Regions from separate parts of the Marinoscillum sp. 108 genome, predicted to be linked through region 1. Evidence: riboswitches for the same ligand, from Rfam matches in the RefSeq annotation. Region 1 holds a riboswitch; each other region holds the start of a gene.
What was found. Region 1 has a riboswitch for S-adenosylmethionine ahead of GV030_RS09925 (HEPN domain-containing protein). Riboswitches for the same ligand answer to the same signal wherever they lie in the genome.
Positions count from the first base shown of each region.

Region 2: linked by a shared signal. The riboswitch ahead of GV030_RS00205 (homocysteine S-methyltransferase family protein) and the one ahead of GV030_RS09925 (HEPN domain-containing protein) in region 1 are both predicted to bind S-adenosylmethionine.
Region 3: linked by a shared signal. The riboswitch ahead of GV030_RS15690 (O-acetylhomoserine aminocarboxypropyltransferase/cysteine synthase family protein) and the one ahead of GV030_RS09925 (HEPN domain-containing protein) in region 1 are both predicted to bind S-adenosylmethionine.

Region 1 covers NZ_LR734808.1:2,474,623-2,480,290, reverse strand. Annotated here, with positions in the region: gene GV030_RS09935 (NADH-quinone oxidoreductase subunit N) at 1-465, shown strand, start outside; gene GV030_RS09930 (amidophosphoribosyltransferase) at 472-2,358, shown strand; SAM riboswitch class I at 2,531-2,640, shown strand; gene GV030_RS09925 (HEPN domain-containing protein) at 2,979-5,099, shown strand; gene cobA (uroporphyrinogen-III C-methyltransferase) at 5,103-5,668, shown strand, end outside.
Region 2 covers NZ_LR734808.1:67,123-72,790, forward strand. Annotated here, with positions in the region: gene GV030_RS00180 (helix-turn-helix domain-containing protein) at 55-819, opposite strand; gene GV030_RS00185 (hypothetical protein) at 1,048-1,848, opposite strand; gene GV030_RS00190 (NYN domain-containing protein) at 1,978-2,718, opposite strand; gene GV030_RS00195 (hypothetical protein) at 2,736-2,978, opposite strand; gene GV030_RS00200 (Ppx/GppA phosphatase family protein) at 3,021-3,926, opposite strand; SAM riboswitch class I at 4,013-4,130, shown strand; gene GV030_RS00205 (homocysteine S-methyltransferase family protein) at 4,180-5,193, shown strand; gene GV030_RS00210 (four helix bundle protein) at 5,209-5,571, shown strand; partial or broken gene metH (methionine synthase) at 5,564-5,668, shown strand, end outside.
Region 3 covers NZ_LR734811.1:92,489-98,156, reverse strand. Annotated here, with positions in the region: gene GV030_RS15700 (FG-GAP-like repeat-containing protein) at 1-1,186, shown strand, start outside; gene metX (homoserine O-acetyltransferase) at 1,255-2,238, opposite strand; gene GV030_RS15690 (O-acetylhomoserine aminocarboxypropyltransferase/cysteine synthase family protein) at 2,231-3,556, opposite strand; SAM riboswitch class I at 3,804-3,894, opposite strand; gene sucD (succinate--CoA ligase subunit alpha) at 4,028-4,900, opposite strand; gene GV030_RS15680 (alpha/beta fold hydrolase) at 5,043-5,668, shown strand, end outside.

The DNA of each region.
Region 1 (5,668 bases):
GTTTATGCCATGATGAATGTAGCTGTATTTTATCTGGTTTCCGTTTTCGAAATTCATGGCAAAACAGAGATCAATCATTTCTCGGGACTTTCAAAAACCGAGGCTTATATGGGTGGGTTGATGGTAGTAGTGATGATCGCTTTGATCGGCCTTCCACCCACAGTAGGGTTCACTGCTAAATTTTACCTGTTTACAGTGATGTGGGACTGGTATCAGCAGGTGGGTGATCCGGTGATGCTTACTTATTTGATCGTAGCGATTTTGAGTGTTATTTTCTCCCTTTTCTTTTATCTGAAAATCCCTTATTTCTTTTTTCTTAAACAAGAAATAAGCGACCTTCAGGTAGGAATCCCTGTCAGTCAGCGGATAATTGCAACTATTTTCACCTCCGGTTTGTTGTGGTTTTTCTTTAGGCCGGAAATATTGAATAACATTGCAGAAATTATTAAATTCCTTGATTGGTAACTAACCATGAGCGACCCTATCAAACACGAATGTGGAGTAGCTGTACTTCGCCTCAGAAAGCCCCTCCAGTATTACATTGATAAATACGGATCTCCGGCGTTTGCAGCAAAAAAGATGTACCTGCTCATGCAAAAGCAGCACAATAGGGGGCAGGATGGCGTAGGAGTAGCCAACATCAAACTGGATATGCCGCCCGGCACCAGATACATCAGCAGATACCGCACCACCAATCAGCAGCCGATCGAGGACATATTCGGCAAAATCAGCAGAAAATATAATAAAGCAAAGAAGGAAGGAGGCGACAGCTTCTACGATGCTCAATGGATGAAAGATAATTATGCTTTCACCGGTGAAGTATGGCTGGGTCACCTGAGGTATGGTACACATGGAAAGAACGGGATCGAAAGCTGCCATCCTTTTTTAAGACAAAATAACTGGAGAAGTCGAAACCTGGTGATGGCCGGCAACTTCAACATGACTAACGTGGACGAGCTTTTTGACAAGCTGGTCTCTTTGGGGCAGCACCCTAAGGAAATGGTGGATACCGTCACTGTGATGGAGAAAATTGGCCACTTTTTGGATGAAGCCAATCAGGCAGTTTTTAATAAATACAGGGGGACTAAAACCAATATTGAAATCACAGATATCATAGAGCAGGAACTGGATCTGCAGCGTATTCTTGAAAAGTCCTGTCGCGACTTTGATGGTGGATACACCATGACGGGGATGCTGGGGTATGGCGCAGCATTCGTAGCGCGCGATCCCAATGGCATACGACCAGCCTACTACTATGCCGATGATGATGTGGTGGTAGTGGCTTCAGAGAAGCCAGCCATCAAAACCACCTTCGAATGTAATTACAATGAGATCCGTGAAATACCACCGGGTCATGCATTGATCATTGAGAAAGATGGTAGCTACAGGGAGGTGAAGTTTATTGAGCCAAGGGTGAAAAAGTCCTGTTCTTTTGAGCGGATTTATTTTTCCAGAGGTACCGATCCTGATATCTACAATGAGCGCCGGAAATTGGGAGAACTACTTATCCCGAGCGTCCTCAAATCGGTCAATTTTGACCTGAAAAATGCAGTTTTCTCGTACATCCCCAATACAGCGGAAACCTCCTTTTTGGGCCTCCTGAGAGGTATTGATAATTACCTCATTGCCCAGCGAAAGGATATTATACTCGATCAGAAGCCCAGTGCGGATTCACTGGAAGAGTTACTTTCTTTTCGCCCAAGGGTGGAGAAGTTAGTGTTGAAGGATGCCAAACTTCGAACTTTCATTACCGATGATGCGCACAGAGACGATCTGGTGGCGCACGTATATGACACCACCTATGAGGTGATCAATAAGCGAAAAGATACACTCGTGGTAATCGATGATTCTATCGTGAGGGGTACCACTTTGGAGAAAAGTATTCTGACACTGCTGGATAGGCTGGAGCCTAAAAAAGTGGTGATTGTATCATCTGCTCCTCAGATACGATTCCCGGACTGCTATGGGATAGATATGAGTAAGATGAAGGATTTTGTGGCCTTCAGGGCGGTGCTTGCCTTGCTTCAGAAGCATGATAAGGAGTATCTGTTGGACGAGGTATATGAAAAATGTCTGGCCAGCACGGGAGATAAAAATCAGCGCAACTTTGTGAAGGAACTGTATGCTCCTTTCACTTACGATGAAGTTTCAGCCATGATTACGAATATTGTTCGGCCTAAAGGCATGAAAGCTGAACTGGAAGTAGTCTATCAAACAGTAGAAAACCTACACAAGGCATGCCCTAACCATATTGGCGATTGGTACTTTACGGGTGATTACCCTACCCCTGGGGGAAACCGGGTGGTAAATAAGGCCTTTATGAATTTCATGAAAGGCTCTGAGGTGCGCGCTTATTAACGAAGGAAGTGAAATGCTGGAAATGCCAGTGGTTCATTTGCGAAAATTGGAAATATGAGCGTAAAATTTTGAAAAATTGAATTTTTCAATACAAGTTATCGTTATTTTGATTCGGAAGTTTTGAAGTCTCAGTTTTGTGACTCACCTTTGCCTCATCAATTAGCGTATAATTGATTTATAAAGAAGCGTGGAGAGACGGGCTCTGTGAAGCGCTAGCAACCTGAAAGCAATGTTTAAGGTGCTAATTCCTGTTTCTGGCGGTTGCCGGAATAAATATGAATTAATTGACCATGAATTTACAAACAACCTTCTTTTTTAAGTCAATTGACCTCTCGAGACATTCGATGAGTTGTTGTTGCTGTTGTTGTAAGTGATCCCTATCCCTTACTGAAATACAGCACCTTTTTATCCAACAACTTTTATCATAATGCCTTTTAAGTTCAATTGTAACCCTTTATTCTTTCTAATGTCATGTTGTTGCTGCGCATGCGTGTGTTGCATATGCTGCATTTGTACATGACATCCCGGGAAGCACCAGAAATAAATAAAATATTTTCATTGTGTAACTAAAGCCCCGGGAGACTTCATTCAGGGGCTTTTTTTATAGAAAAAACAAAAAAATGATCACAAAAGACATCAGCAAAGAGGCCAAAGCCGACATCAAAGAGCTCAAGGATAAAATCCAGGATTTTAATCTTGGCAGAATACCTGAGGAGCGTTTCAAGTCTTTTCGTCTGGCCAGAGGAGTTTATGGGCAGCGTCAGCAAGGCGTGCAGATGTTTCGTTTGAAGCTGCCGTTTGGGAAAATCACCCCGGATCAGCTGGAGACGGTGGCCAATCTTTCAGAAAAATATACGAATGGTAACCTTCACCTCACTACCAGACAAAATATCCAACTTCATTTTGTGAGGCTGCAGGATACACCGGAAATGTGGGAGGCTCTGGAGTCCGTAGGGGTGACCACCAAGGAGGCTTGTGGTAATACCGTTCGCAACGTGACGGCTTCTCCATATGCGGGTATTGATCCCGAGGAGCCGTTTGATGTATCTCCCTACGCTCAGGGGGTATTTGAGTACTTCCTCAGAAACCCCATTTGTCAGGAAATGGGGAGAAAGGTGAAAATTGCTTTTTCATCCTCTAAGTCGGATGCGGCATTCACTTATATCCATGATTTTGGGTTTATTCCTAAGATCAAGAATGGCGCCTACGGATTTGAAGTGATTGTAGGTGGTGGGCTTGGTGCTCAGTCATTTATGGGGCAGTTGGCTTATGATTTCCTACCTCAGGATGAACTGATTCCTTTTATAGAAGCAGGCCTTCGGGTGTTTGATCGGTACGGAGAGCGGGAGCGAAGACACAAAGCGAGACTGAAGTATCTGATAGAGCCTAACAAGGGGATCGGTCTTGAAGGGTTCATGAAACTGATAGAAGAAGAGCGCAAATCTCTGAAGCATCAGACCTACAAGATCAACACCAAAAAGGTGATCACCAAAGTGCCTGAGGATCAGTCGATCTTGGGAGTGGGTGATTTTGAGCCCAATACTGCTTATAAGGAATGGTTTCTCACCAACGTGTTTGAGCAGAAGCAGGAAGGATTCTACGCCGTGAAAGTGAGAATACCTCTTGGAGACATCAAATCACCAAAGGCAAGAAAACTGGCTGACATAGCTCGAACATATGCTGCTGAAGACATTCGGTTTACCCTCAACCAGGGGTTGCTACTCAAATACATCCGTCTGGAGAATATCCCCGCGGTGTACCAGGCCTTGCAGGAGTTGGATTATGCAGCTCCGGGCTTTGATACCCTCGCGGATGTGACAGCCTGCCCGGGTACAGACACCTGTAACCTTGGGGTGACCAATAGTACTGCACTGGCCCTTGTTTTGGAAGATTTGATCCGTGATGAGTTTCCCCACCTGGTGGATGAAACTTTGATTAAAATAAAAATAAGCGGATGTATGAACTCTTGTGGCCAGCATATGGTGGCCAATATTGGCTTCCATGGCAGTAGCATCAAGAATGGTGACAAGGTATCTCCCGCCATGCAGGTGGTGATAGGTGGAGGGCTTGATCCGGATGGAAAAGGGAATATTGCTGAGAAGGTTATCAAAATACCTACCAAGCGAATTCCGGATACGGTGAGGACTTTGCTCAATGACTATGAGGAAAATGCCACTGAGGAGGAGTATTTCAACGCTTACTTTAGAAGAAGGGGAAAACGATACTTCTATGACATTCTGAAACACATTGCCGATGTGAAAACACTTCGTGATGAAGATTATCAGGATTGGGGCAAAGTAGATGATTTTGTGCCGGAAATTGGAGTGGGAGAGTGCGCAGGAGTCATGATGGATTTGGTGGGCACTATCCTCAATGATGCCGGCGATCGCTTGGCTAGTGGTAAAAGAACCCTGGCAGAGGGCAAGTGGGCGGATGCTATCTACTATAGCTACAATACGTTTGTCATTGGAGCCAAGGCTATTTTGCTCAGCAAAGACATTCAATGCAATACCCACATTGGTATCATAGAAGACTTCCAGAAACATTGTGTGGAGACTGGTGAGTTTGAAGGGATCGAATCCTTCTCTGAGTTAGTACTCCAGATCAATAAGTACGAGCCCGACGAAGCTTTTGCAGCCGCATATCTTGGTCAGGCCAATGATTTCTTTGCCCAGGTCAATAATTTCCGAAGCAAAGAGGCTAAAGACAAGTTGGTAGTAAACGAATTTTATAAAGCATAAGTGATGACGAAAACACCAAAACTTACGCTCGTGGGCGCTGGTCCCGGAGATCCTGAGCTGATCACTGTGAAAGGTGTGAAGGCTCTACAAAAAGCTGATGTAGTCCTGTATGATGCGCTGGTGGATCCTGAGCTTTTGAGCTATGCGCCAGATGCGGTGCACATACCTGTGGGCAAAAGGGCAGGCAAGTCTAGTGTGTCGCAGGATACGATCAATCACCTGATTGTGCAATATGCCAAAGAGATGGGCCATGTGGTGCGTCTTAAGGGTGGAGATCCGTTTGTTTTTGCACGCGGGTGTGAAGAAAAAGCGATTGCTGAGAGGCATGGAATAGAGGTGGACGTGGTGCTGGGTATCAGTAGTGTGATGCTGCCGGGCTATTTTGGGATACCACTGACTTGCCGTGGGGTCAATCAAAGCTTTACGGTGGTGACTGCTACTACCAGTGAGGGTACGCTCAGCGAGGATGTACTCAGAGCTGCTGAGCATTCACCTACCACTTTATTTTTTATGGGATTAGGTAAAATAGACCTGATTGCGAGGGCATATGTGGAGTTCGGACGGGGTGA
Region 2 (5,668 bases), 2.4 Mb from region 1:
TGAGCGACAAAGGTGGGAGCGGGGGAATTTTGGTAATTGTAAAAAGTCGTTGTTTTACAGGGAGCGCTTAAACTGTTCGGGCGTATCCCCCGTGAAGAGCCTGAAGTCTTTGATGAAGTGAGCCTGATCGAAGAAATGATGCTCGTAGCAGATTTCGGTGAGCGATTTGGCCTCATTCAGGCTGTCAAGCACCGCATTGAACCGAATGATTGATGCGAATTTTTTGGGTGTTGTTCCTACTACTTTTCGAAAGCGCTTTTCAAATGCACTCTGACTGATATGCAGTTTTTCAAGCAGCTCCTGAATGCGAATGGTTCCCTGGCTTTGGTAGAGGAGTTTTACCGCTTCTACAATTAAGCGATCTGCCTGAATGTCTTTTAATTGCGAGAGCAAAAACGCTTCAACTATCTGAATGCGCTGCAGGTCTGTAGTGGCTAAAAACAGCTTTTCTTCGACTTCTTTGGTGACTCCCTGATCAAAAATGTCCGCCAAAGACAGGCTTAAGTTGTACAATTCGTTCGTCGGATGTGAAGCAAAATGCGTAAACCCTGTTTCAGTGAAATAAACCAGGATGGTTCCAATGTTAGGGGTGTTTTTAAAGGTTTTATAACTCTTTGATATGCCCGTAATACCTGAGGTGCTGAGTCGGTCTTCCTGCTTGCCATTCATTGCTGAAAGTCGCCCTTTGTATTGAAACCCGATCACCAACCCTGAAGAAGGAAAAACCTTGTACTCACTGCCCAATTCATTCTCCGACACCACAAAATACTTGATGTAGGGTTTTAGCCTTTCGGTCGGAGGATGTCTGTCAAACTTCATGGGACTACCAAGCTAGCAGAATAACCATTACGAGTCAAGGGGCATTTATGGGCCGGGTGATGAAACCATGATAAACCGGAGAGGTATAGTTTTCATAGGTAGTCATTCCTGTGTAGGCGGGAATCACATCCCATATGGCCTGTTCAAACTGAGGATGTTTTATGTCAAAGGATAGGCTCTATCATTTTTATGGAACAAGATCACAGGGAACTTACCATAATACGGTTGCTATTTTGAGCATCTTGTGTTGTAGAATTGTACTATTTCCACAATATGATTTTTAGTGTACCACCCTCGATTGATTCTATCAACCAAGTCTGGACATTCTTTAAAATAATTAGTAGCTGTTTTTTTGAAGGTGCTATTCAGCCATATTTTACCCTTAATTGATAACAACATTAACTCTTCTTCATTCTCCCTTTTCACAAAATAGTAAATGCTTGTTGTTGGTTTGGCCCTCGCCCCATATGGGGAGAAATGGACATATGTTGCTCTTAAGGTATCAATATAAAGGCTCACATTTCCACGTATTTCTAGGGCTTTCATTCCTCTAAAATTTTCATATATAACTTCATTATTTTTATAGCTTATAATATCAGTATTTGATATTTTCCTAAAGTCTGATTCTATTGGATTCCTAAATATTATCCCATTTGATTTTTCTTCAATATATCCGTGCAAGGAATCACCGCTAGTGAGAATTATCCAGTCCAAACTGGTTTTTATGTTTTCTCCTGTAACCTCCTCGATTTCCTCCAAACTCATTCTTTTAATTGTGAATGAAACACCTTTGTTTTCTAAATGGCTTACAAGGGATTCTGATGGTTCAAAGAATAAAATCACTGAATCAATAGCTTCGAACTTAAAGTCACTTCCTTCATTGGTGTAGAATTGTGTACTGGAAGTTGCAGCGATGGATACATTTAAGAATACATCGGAGTTCTTAAGCTTTATGTCAGCACATTTTTGACAATCCCCGGAAATTTGGAACAAGAAGTAGACAAATATTCCAACCAGCATTTTTTTCATAACCTGATCTATCTAATAGTGATTAGAAGAAGAATTGTGTAGCGTGTTTTCATATGGAGCGCCGAGGTAGAGAAACTCGTTTGTACATAATGATCAATGATTTTTAATGAAGGAGGATTCACCCATACCTTAATCCTTATTCCTCACATAGACCAGTTTGTACTTCCCGCCGCGTTGGTTTTCGCGCTGCTCTATTTCAAACTTATTGATCGATTTGATCATAGGAGTGAGCTTCTGGAATCCGAAGTTTCTGGAGTCAAAATTGGGCTGCTTTTTCTGAAGCAGACCACCCACATCGCCCAAGAAGGCCCACCCATCATCATCGGCACAGTCGGAGATGGTGGCACTGATCAGGCTGATCACTTTAGGCGTGATTTTGTCATCCTCATCCTTTTTAGCAGGCTTGCCTTTAGGGTCTTGAGTGGTTTTTTCGGCTTTCTTGAGGATCTCAATGTAGATAAACCGATCACAGGCCACTATAAATGGGTTGGGAGTTTTCTTTTCGCCGATCCCTATCACCGTCATGCCGGCCTCTCTCAGCCGGGTAGCCAGTCGGGTAAAGTCACTATCACTGGAGACCAAACAGAAGCCATTGACCTTTCCGGAGTACAGGATGTCCATGGCATCAATGATCATGGCCGAGTCGGTAGCATTCTTGCCAGTGGTGTAGGCATACTGCTGGATGGGCGTGATGGCGTTTTCCAGCAGCATGTTTTTCCATTTGGAAAGGTTGGGCTTGGTCCAGTCGCCATAAATCCGTTTGATAGTGGGGTTGCCATACTTGGCGATCTCCTCCATCATTTCCTTTACATAAGCTGAGGGGATATTGTCCCCGTCTATGAGTACTGCCAGGTTATGATCTTTGTCCATCTTATAAAGCTACGGCTTTATGATTTGCTAAAGGATAGCTGGAAGAGTTTAATGCCCGAAAAAACGACCCAAAAAAGGTTGACCACCACGAAGGGATAGGCGCCGTTCATGTAGGCATTGTAAAGCAGGAGTGCCGAGCCGCCCAGGTTGAGGAGTAAATAAGGGAAGGAGCCAGCGGCGATTTTCTGAAAGATGTTCAGTACAAAACCTACCAGGAGTGAGCCGGCACCCAGCCAGCCAATAGCTTCTATGATTGTCATGATTGTGCGATTTTTAGATCGGCAAATGTAGGGATTTTCAGATCATGAGTTTTTCACAAAAATCTTTCCGCGACTGGGGTAGTACTTCTCAAAAAGGTAATAGTTGATTCCGTCTTTCAACCCAATATCGGGCACCAGCATGGACCTGGCTCTGGCAGCCTTCATGGCGTGCACATAGATTTCCGAAGCAGGGATGATTACATCGGCCCGGTCGGGGTTCAGTTGCAGCCGATTCAGGCGCTCATCCAGAGTGAGGTTACCGAGGTAGTCCTGTACTTTCATGATGCTTTCCAGCGAGATTTTCCTTTTTTTGGAAACAGGCGAGAGCTCATATATTTTGTTGATGTTTCCTCCTGTACCTATGGCTGTGACTTTCTCCTTATGGTCTTTGAGTTCATCTTTTACCCAGCGCTCTATCTCCTTCCAGGCCCTGGGTGAGTCGTGATGCTCCAGCCGCCTCACTGATCCAATTTTGAAGGATTTGGAAGCCACTTTCTTCTGTTTATAATAGAAATTGAGCTCGGTGCTACCGCCACCCACATCCACATGCAGGTAGGTTTTGTCATCCAGATCCAGACTAATCACTTCATTGATCATTTCGGCTTCTTTCACACCACTGATGATGTTGATTTTTAAGCCCACCTCATTCAGCACCCTTTCGGTAAGTGCTTTTCCGTTGGCAGACTCGCGTATGGCAGAGGTGGCACAGCCAAAATAGTGATCCACTCCATAGAGGTCTATCAGGTTTTTGTAGGCGGTCATCAGTTTCACGAACTTCTCCTGATTCACCGGACTGATCATTTTGTTGGTAAACACGTCATGACCAAGTCTGAGTGGAAACCTCACATACTGGAGTTTTTTGAAGGTAATGAGCTGTTCGTATTCGATTACTTTGGTGACCTGTAAGCGGATGGCATTGGAGCCTATGTCTATTGCAGCAAATTTCATTGGGGAGTAAAAATACTCCTTTGGGTGGATGAGAACCTAATTGCAAATGTTTTTATTGTGTTAATCTCCCCCTATATTTGCCACCACATTTATCGAGAAAGGCAGAGGGATTGGGCCCTATGAAGCCTTGGCAACCTTTTCTGGTCATCTGATCAGGATTTCGGTGCCAACTCCCATCCAGGCATTGTCTGGAAGAGATAAAGTAATCCACTCCGGTACCTTTCTCCTGAATAAATGGTTTTAATCTTTGGATATGAACAAGCTAGAAGAAATAGCTCAGGAGAGAATATTGATTTTGGATGGTGCCATGGGCACCATGATCCAGCGGTATAAGCTGGAAGAGGAGGATTTTAGAAATGAGTCGCTCCAGAATCATCCCTCATCCCTGAAGGGCAACAATGACCTGCTTTCCATCACCCGACCGGATGTGATCAAGGAAATACACGCAGCCTACTTTGCAGCAGGTGCAGACATTGCCGAGACCAACACATTCAGCAGCACTACCATTGCCCAGGCAGATTATCAGCTGGAGCACCTGGCTTACCAACTCAACTATGAGAGTGCGAAGATTGCGCGGGAGGTAGCGGATGAATTCACCGCTAAGGAGCCTCACAAGCCCAGATTTGTGGCAGGGTCTATCGGGCCAACGAACAGAACCGCCTCACTCTCACCGGATGTCAACGACCCGGGTTTCCGTGCAGTGACCTTTGAAGGGTTGAAAGAAGCCTACATAGAGCAGGTCAAAGGACTTCTGGACGGTGGTGCGGATGCGCTGTTGGTAGAAACTGTTTTTGACACGCTGAATGCCAAAGCCGCACTCATGGCCATAGATGAGGTAGTCAGAGAAAGGGGTGTGCGGGTGCCGATCATGGTGTCGGGTACGATCACTGATGCTTCGGGGAGGACCCTTTCTGGTCAGACCACAGAGGCCTTTTTGATTTCGGTTTCTCATATGCCTTTGCTCAGTATTGGTTTGAACTGTGCGCTGGGTGCCAAGCAACTGCGCCCTTATCTGCAGACCCTTGCTGAGAAATCTGATTTTCTGGTAAGCGCTCACCCGAATGCCGGACTGCCCAATGAGTTTGGGGAATATGATGAGAGCGCCGAGGAAATGGCTGCCCAGGTAGAAGAGTACTTGCAAGAGGGGTTAGTGAATATTTTGGGTGGGTGCTGTGGTACCACTCCCGATCACATCAGGGCCATCGCCGAAGTGGCTGGAAGGTATGAGCCGAGGAAGCAAATGACTTCAGATCTCAGTTTTCAGTAATCAGTCGGCGGTTTCATGTCATTCATATTTGAAAACCTGAAAATCTGGCAGAAAGCACTGGAGTTGTCGCAGAACGTGAATGCATTGACCAAGTGTTTTCCGGTTGAGGAGCGATTTGCCTTAACAAGTCAAATGAAGAGAGCGGCGGATTCTGTTTCCCTGAATATTGCAGAGGGGAGTACAGGTCAAACGAAGAAGGAGTTTAAGAGATTTCTGGCGATCTCGCTGAGGTCTTGCGTTGAGGTGGTGGGATGTATCTACTTGGCCAGAGCCAGGCAATTAATCACTACCGATCAGTTTGATGCCTTATATCAAGAATTATTAATACTTACAAAAATGATTCAGTCTTTCCGGAAATCATTGAATGAAACAAACTGATAACTGGATACTGAATACAGATAACGGATGAATATTAAACCACTAAAACTCTCAGGCCTTGAGCCTTTGATCATCACTGCTGAGACGAACTTTGTGA
Region 3 (5,668 bases), on a different contig from region 1:
GATTGGTGAAAAAGCAGCTAACGAGAAACCCTTTGACCTGATCGCTACATCCAGTTCGGATCTTGAAGTTTCCTTTTCGAGCTCTGACGAAACGGTCGCTACCATCTCTGGAAATACGGTGAGCATCTTGTCATCGGGAACCACTACTATCACGGCCACTCAGGCAGGCAATGCGAATTACTTGCCTGCGTCGGAGGAGCAGATTTTATCCGTTTCTGATGTGACTAAACTCGATCAGACCATCACGTTTGTGGGACCTGATGATAGGGTGTTTGGCGATGCGCCATTTGAACTTAGTGCAACGGCCACCTCCGGTCTGGTGGTGAGTTTTGAAAGTTCGGATGAGTCGGTAGCCACTGTCAGTGGTAGCACTGTCACCATTGTGGGGGCTGGTACCACTACAATCACTGCTACTCAGAATGGTGATCAGGATTACCTGTCTGCAGAATCAGTGGGTCAGCCGTTTGAAGTGAGTACCGCTGAGCTGGTGGTGACACCAGATGATCAGGAGGTGGTATATGGTGAAGCGCTTCCTGAGTTTACTTATTCCATTTCAGGATTTGTAAATGGCGAGGATGAGCAGGCCCTGCTCGTACAACCTCAGGCAGGCGCTGGTTTATCTGGGATTCCTGATGCCGGAGTTTATGAAATCACCAGCTCAGGTGGAGAAGCAGCAAATTATTCTTTTGTATACACAGAAGGGGTGCTTACGATCCACAAGGCCATGGCCTCAATAGTACTGACCGATTTGGAACATGAGGAGGATGGCACCGGGAAGAGACCTGAAGTGACCACTGAGCCGGCCGACTTGAACTTTGTCATGACATTCAATGGGGACGCTGAGGAGCCTGTGACAGCCGGCAGTTATGAGGTCATTGTGGAAATCATTGAAACTAATTATACGGGATCCGCTACCGAAACTTTGGTCATTACTTCAGAGCAGGTTTTGAGTGCACCGTCTCCAGTTCGGGTGAACGTATACCCCAATCCGGCGAGTAGCCACATCTTAGTGAAAACACCAGAGGTAACCATTTGCAAACTGTATGAACTGGATGGTGGTCTAGTACAGGAAGGGAAAAGCAATGAACCCATGGACATTAGCAGGGTAGAAGCGGGTATTTATATCCTGCAAATACTCAGCGAAGGTAAGGTCATTGATCAGGTAAAAGTGATCAAGAAGAACTAGGGCAGTCCCGGATACTTTTCGGGAGATAAGCCAACCCAAGGGGTTGGCTTTTTTTGTGTCTGATATGTTTAGGCTTTCAAAAAATCACGGATCAATTCAGAAATCTGTTCCGATTCAGTCAGAAATCCATCATGACCAAATGCGGATGTGACCAAACGGAATTTTGCATCCGGTATGAGCCCGGCAATGTACTGCTGCTCCTCCGGGGGGAAAAGTATATCTGTATCTATACCGATCACCAGTGCTTTGGATCGGATACGTTTCAGGGCAGTTTCTGACGACCCGAAATGCCTGCCTACGTGGTGGCTATCCATGGCCTTGGAGAGGTAATAATAACTCTCCACTGAAAATCGTTTGCGGAGTTTCTCACCCTGATATCGCTGATAAGAGGATGCCGAGAAGTCATCCCATCGCTGGTCTATGTCTCGCTGCGTTTTGTTATAGGTGTTGTAGTGCCTGTATGATAGCATGGCTATGGCTCGGGCGGCCTCCAGTCCTTTGGCACTATCGATGTTTTCCAGCGCCATTCGCTGTGCCTCGTTGAAGGCAATCCCCCATGGGGAATGGAAAGCGTTGGTCGCTAAGGGTACGATGTGATCAAAAAGTGTAGGCTCTTCCACGGCCCATTCCAGAAGCTGCTGTCCACCCATAGATCCACCGATTCCCAGATGGATGGTTTCGATTCCCAAATGCGCTTTCAGTAGCTTGTGAGCATTCACCATGTCACGGATCGTGACCAGAGGGAAGTTATAGTTTTTTGGTCCGGTGGTGCCGTAGCATGAGCCCAGCATATTGGCACATACGACGAACTTATCTTCCGGATCGATAGCCTTACCGGGACCCACAAGCTCGGGCCACCACTCCGCGGGGTTCCCGTTTGCAGTGAGGGCATGAAATACCCAGGCCACATTGGTCTTCTCACTATTGAGCGTACCGTAGGTGGTGTAGGAAATCCGGACATTCCGGAGTGTGTCTCCACACTCCAGGATGAACGGTTCTTCTACTTTGAGGATCGCAGATTTTGGCTGTATTTGTTCGATGGTATTAGGCATTAACTTGATTGTCTGCATATATTTTTTCGAAAGCCTGCTGGAAATCCGCTTTGATGTCATCGATGTGCTCGATGCCCAAAGAGACTCTGAGCAGGTTGGGAAGTACGCCCGCATTTAATTGTTCTTCATTGGATAATTGCTGGTGGGTGGTGGCCGCAGGCTGTATGATCAGCGTTTTGGCATCCCCCACATTGGCCAAATGACTGACCAACTCCAGATTATCTACTAGTTGTGTGGCCAACTCTTTTTCTCCCTTCAGGGTAAATGAGAGCACTCCACCAAACCCGTTTTTGAGGTATTTTTTGGCAAGCTCATGATAGCTGCTGCTTTTCAGACCCGGATAGTTGACGGTTTCTACCAATGGGTGCTGCTCCAGCCATTGCGCCAGTTCCAGTGCATTATCCACGGTACGCTGCACGCGCAGCGATAACGTTTCCAGTCCCTGCAAAAGCAAGAAGCTATTGAATGGGCTGAGTGCCGGTCCAAAATCTCTTAGACCTTCCACCCGGGCTCGGATAGCAAAGGCAATATTGGGCAGACCTAGCGGATTTCCTTCTCCAAACACATCCCAGAAGACCAATCCGTGATAGCCCTCAGAAGGCTCGGTAAACTGCGGGAATTTTCCATTGCCCCAGTTGAAGTTTCCGCCATCTATGATCACACCACCTATGCTTGTGCCATGGCCACCTATCCATTTGGTAGCCGAGGCAGTGACCACTGAAGCCCCATGCTCCAAAGGTCGAAAGAGGTAGCCACCAGCTCCAAAAGTATTGTCCACTATGAGTGGAATATTGTTTGCTTTGGCTACTGCCGCGATCGCCTCAAAATCAGGCACGTTGAAACCCGGATTGCCGATGGTTTCCAGATAAATGGCTTTGGTTTTCTCATCGATCAATTTCTCAAACTCTTCGGCCTGGTCGCTTTCAGCAAACTTCACTTTAATGCCGAGGCGCTTGAAGGCTACTTTAAACTGATTGTAAGTGCCGCCATAGAGAAATGAGCTGGACACAAAGTTGTCACCAGACTCCAGAATATTGCTGAGTGCGATAAACTGAGCAGCTTGCCCGGAGCCTACCGCCAATGCGGCCACTCCCCCTTCCAGTGCAGCGATACGCTTCTCGAATACATCATTGGTGGGATTCATGATCCGACTATAGATGTTTCCAAATTCCTTCAGGGCGAAAAGGTTAGCGCCGTGCTCGGAGTTTTTGAATCCGAATGAAGTAGTTTGATAAATAGGCACAGCCCGTGATCCTGTAGTGGGGTCTATTTCCTGGCCTGCGTGTAGTTGTAAGGTTTCAAATTTTAATGCTGACATGAGTGTATATTTTTTAAGATTCTAGAATAGTATATGGGGTATGCTTTTATGACCAAAGACAATACATGAATCGGCCTGCGGATTTTCCAATAACTAAAAGGAACAATACCTGCGGAATTAGCAGTAGTAACACATACAACAGAACCCTCTGTCGATCGGAGAATGTGAAATAGATAACCTTGCTTCAATGCTTGGCAAAAAAGCAGTTGCTTTCGCAAAAGTGTTTTTGTTGAATTTCATAACTATCAATTTATATATCAGGAATTAGCACCTTCCCGTTTAGGGTGGGGGTTGCTAGCGCTTCTTAGAGCCTGTCTCTCAGCGCTTCTTTATAAATCGATGCTTTATCGATTTGAGAGCACAAACGTAACACGGAAAAATTAGTTTGCAAAAAAAAAGAAGGGCAATAAAAAAATAAAGCCGGTCAGAAAATTCTGACCGGCTTATCTATATCTAATCGAACTAAAGTTATTAGCCCAATGCTTTTTTCATGACTTCCCCGATATCTGCAGGGGAGTTGACCACATGGATGCCATTGGCGGCCATGATCTTCATTTTGGCGGCAGCAGTGTCATCTGCGCCACCGATAATGGCTCCGGCATGGCCCATTCTTCTTCCGGGAGGTGCTGTTTGGCCGGCAATAAATCCTACTACAGGCTTTTTGTTGCCATTTTCTTTGATCCATTTGGCTGCCTCAGCTTCGTAGTTTCCACCGATTTCACCGATCATCACGATCCCTTCAGTCTCCGGATCCTCCATGAGCAACTGTACAGCATCTTTGGTAGAAGTACCGATGATAGGATCTCCTCCAATACCGATGGCGGTAGTAATACCCAATCCTGCTTTTACTACCTGATCGGCTGCTTCGTAGGTCAATGTTCCTGATTTAGAAACGATCCCAATATTTCCTTTCTTAAATACAAAACCTGGCATAATGCCCACTTTGGCTTCACCCGGAGTGATCACCCCAGGGCAGTTTGGCCCTACCAGTTTGGCTCCTCTGGCAATGGCGTAAGGTTTGGCTTTCATCATGTCCTTCACAGGAATACCCTCTGTGATGGTGATGATAACCTTGATGCCTGCATCAGCAGCTTCCATGATGGCATCAGCAGCGAATGCTGGTGGCACGAAGATGATAGATACGTCAGCACCTGTTGCATCTACGGCATCCTTCACAGTATTAAACACAGGTTTGTCCAGGTGGCTTTGTCCACCTTTGCCTGGAGTTACGCCTCCTACTACATTCGTGCCGTACTCAATCATTTGAGTGGCGTGGAAGGTTCCTTCAGTGCCGGTAAAGCCCTGTACGATTATTTTAGAATTTTTATTAACTAGAACGCTCATTTTGGATTGGTTTCTATTTGAGTTGCAAAAATATTTGAAATGGACACATTGCCAAACGGATTGTGAATATAAAGTATTATAATACATTTGCGGCAGTCAGATGTCATCCGCCACATCGGCAAATTCAGTATAAAAACAAGGCATGCATAAGGCTGAAGGGTTTCAGATCATTTCGGAGGATAAAACTAAAATAAGCGCTACGCTTTTTTCAGGGGATGCCAAAAGCGCACATCTGATCATCGTGAGCCCTGCAGCAGGGGCCCCTCAGCGCTACTACAAAGGGTTTGCAGACTACGCTTGCCAATACAAAGAATTTGATGTGATCACTTTTGACTATCGGGGGATAGGAGACTCGCTGCACAGCTCGGTCAAAGACGAGCGCTGCAAAATGAGCGACTGGGGGGACAAAGACCTCAATAGCGTGATTGCCTGGGCGAATAAAAAATATGATAAAATTTTCCTGATAGGTCACAGTGTGGCGGGGCAGATTTTTCCAAAGGCGGCCAACAACGGACGCATTAGATCAGCTTACTTTGTGGGGTCTCAATCTGCCTATAATGGACACTGGAAGGGCTTTTGGTGGCTGTATGTACTGATTTTCTGGTATATTTTAATACCCACCACTGTGGCCATCTACCGCTACTTGCCGGGCTGGACCATGGGTGGAAAAATAGATATCCCCAGGAATGCGGCACTCGAGTGGAGAAAGTGGGGAACCCACCCTCAGGGCGTATTGCAGGGGAGTAAGGAGATGGCCCAAAAATTTGA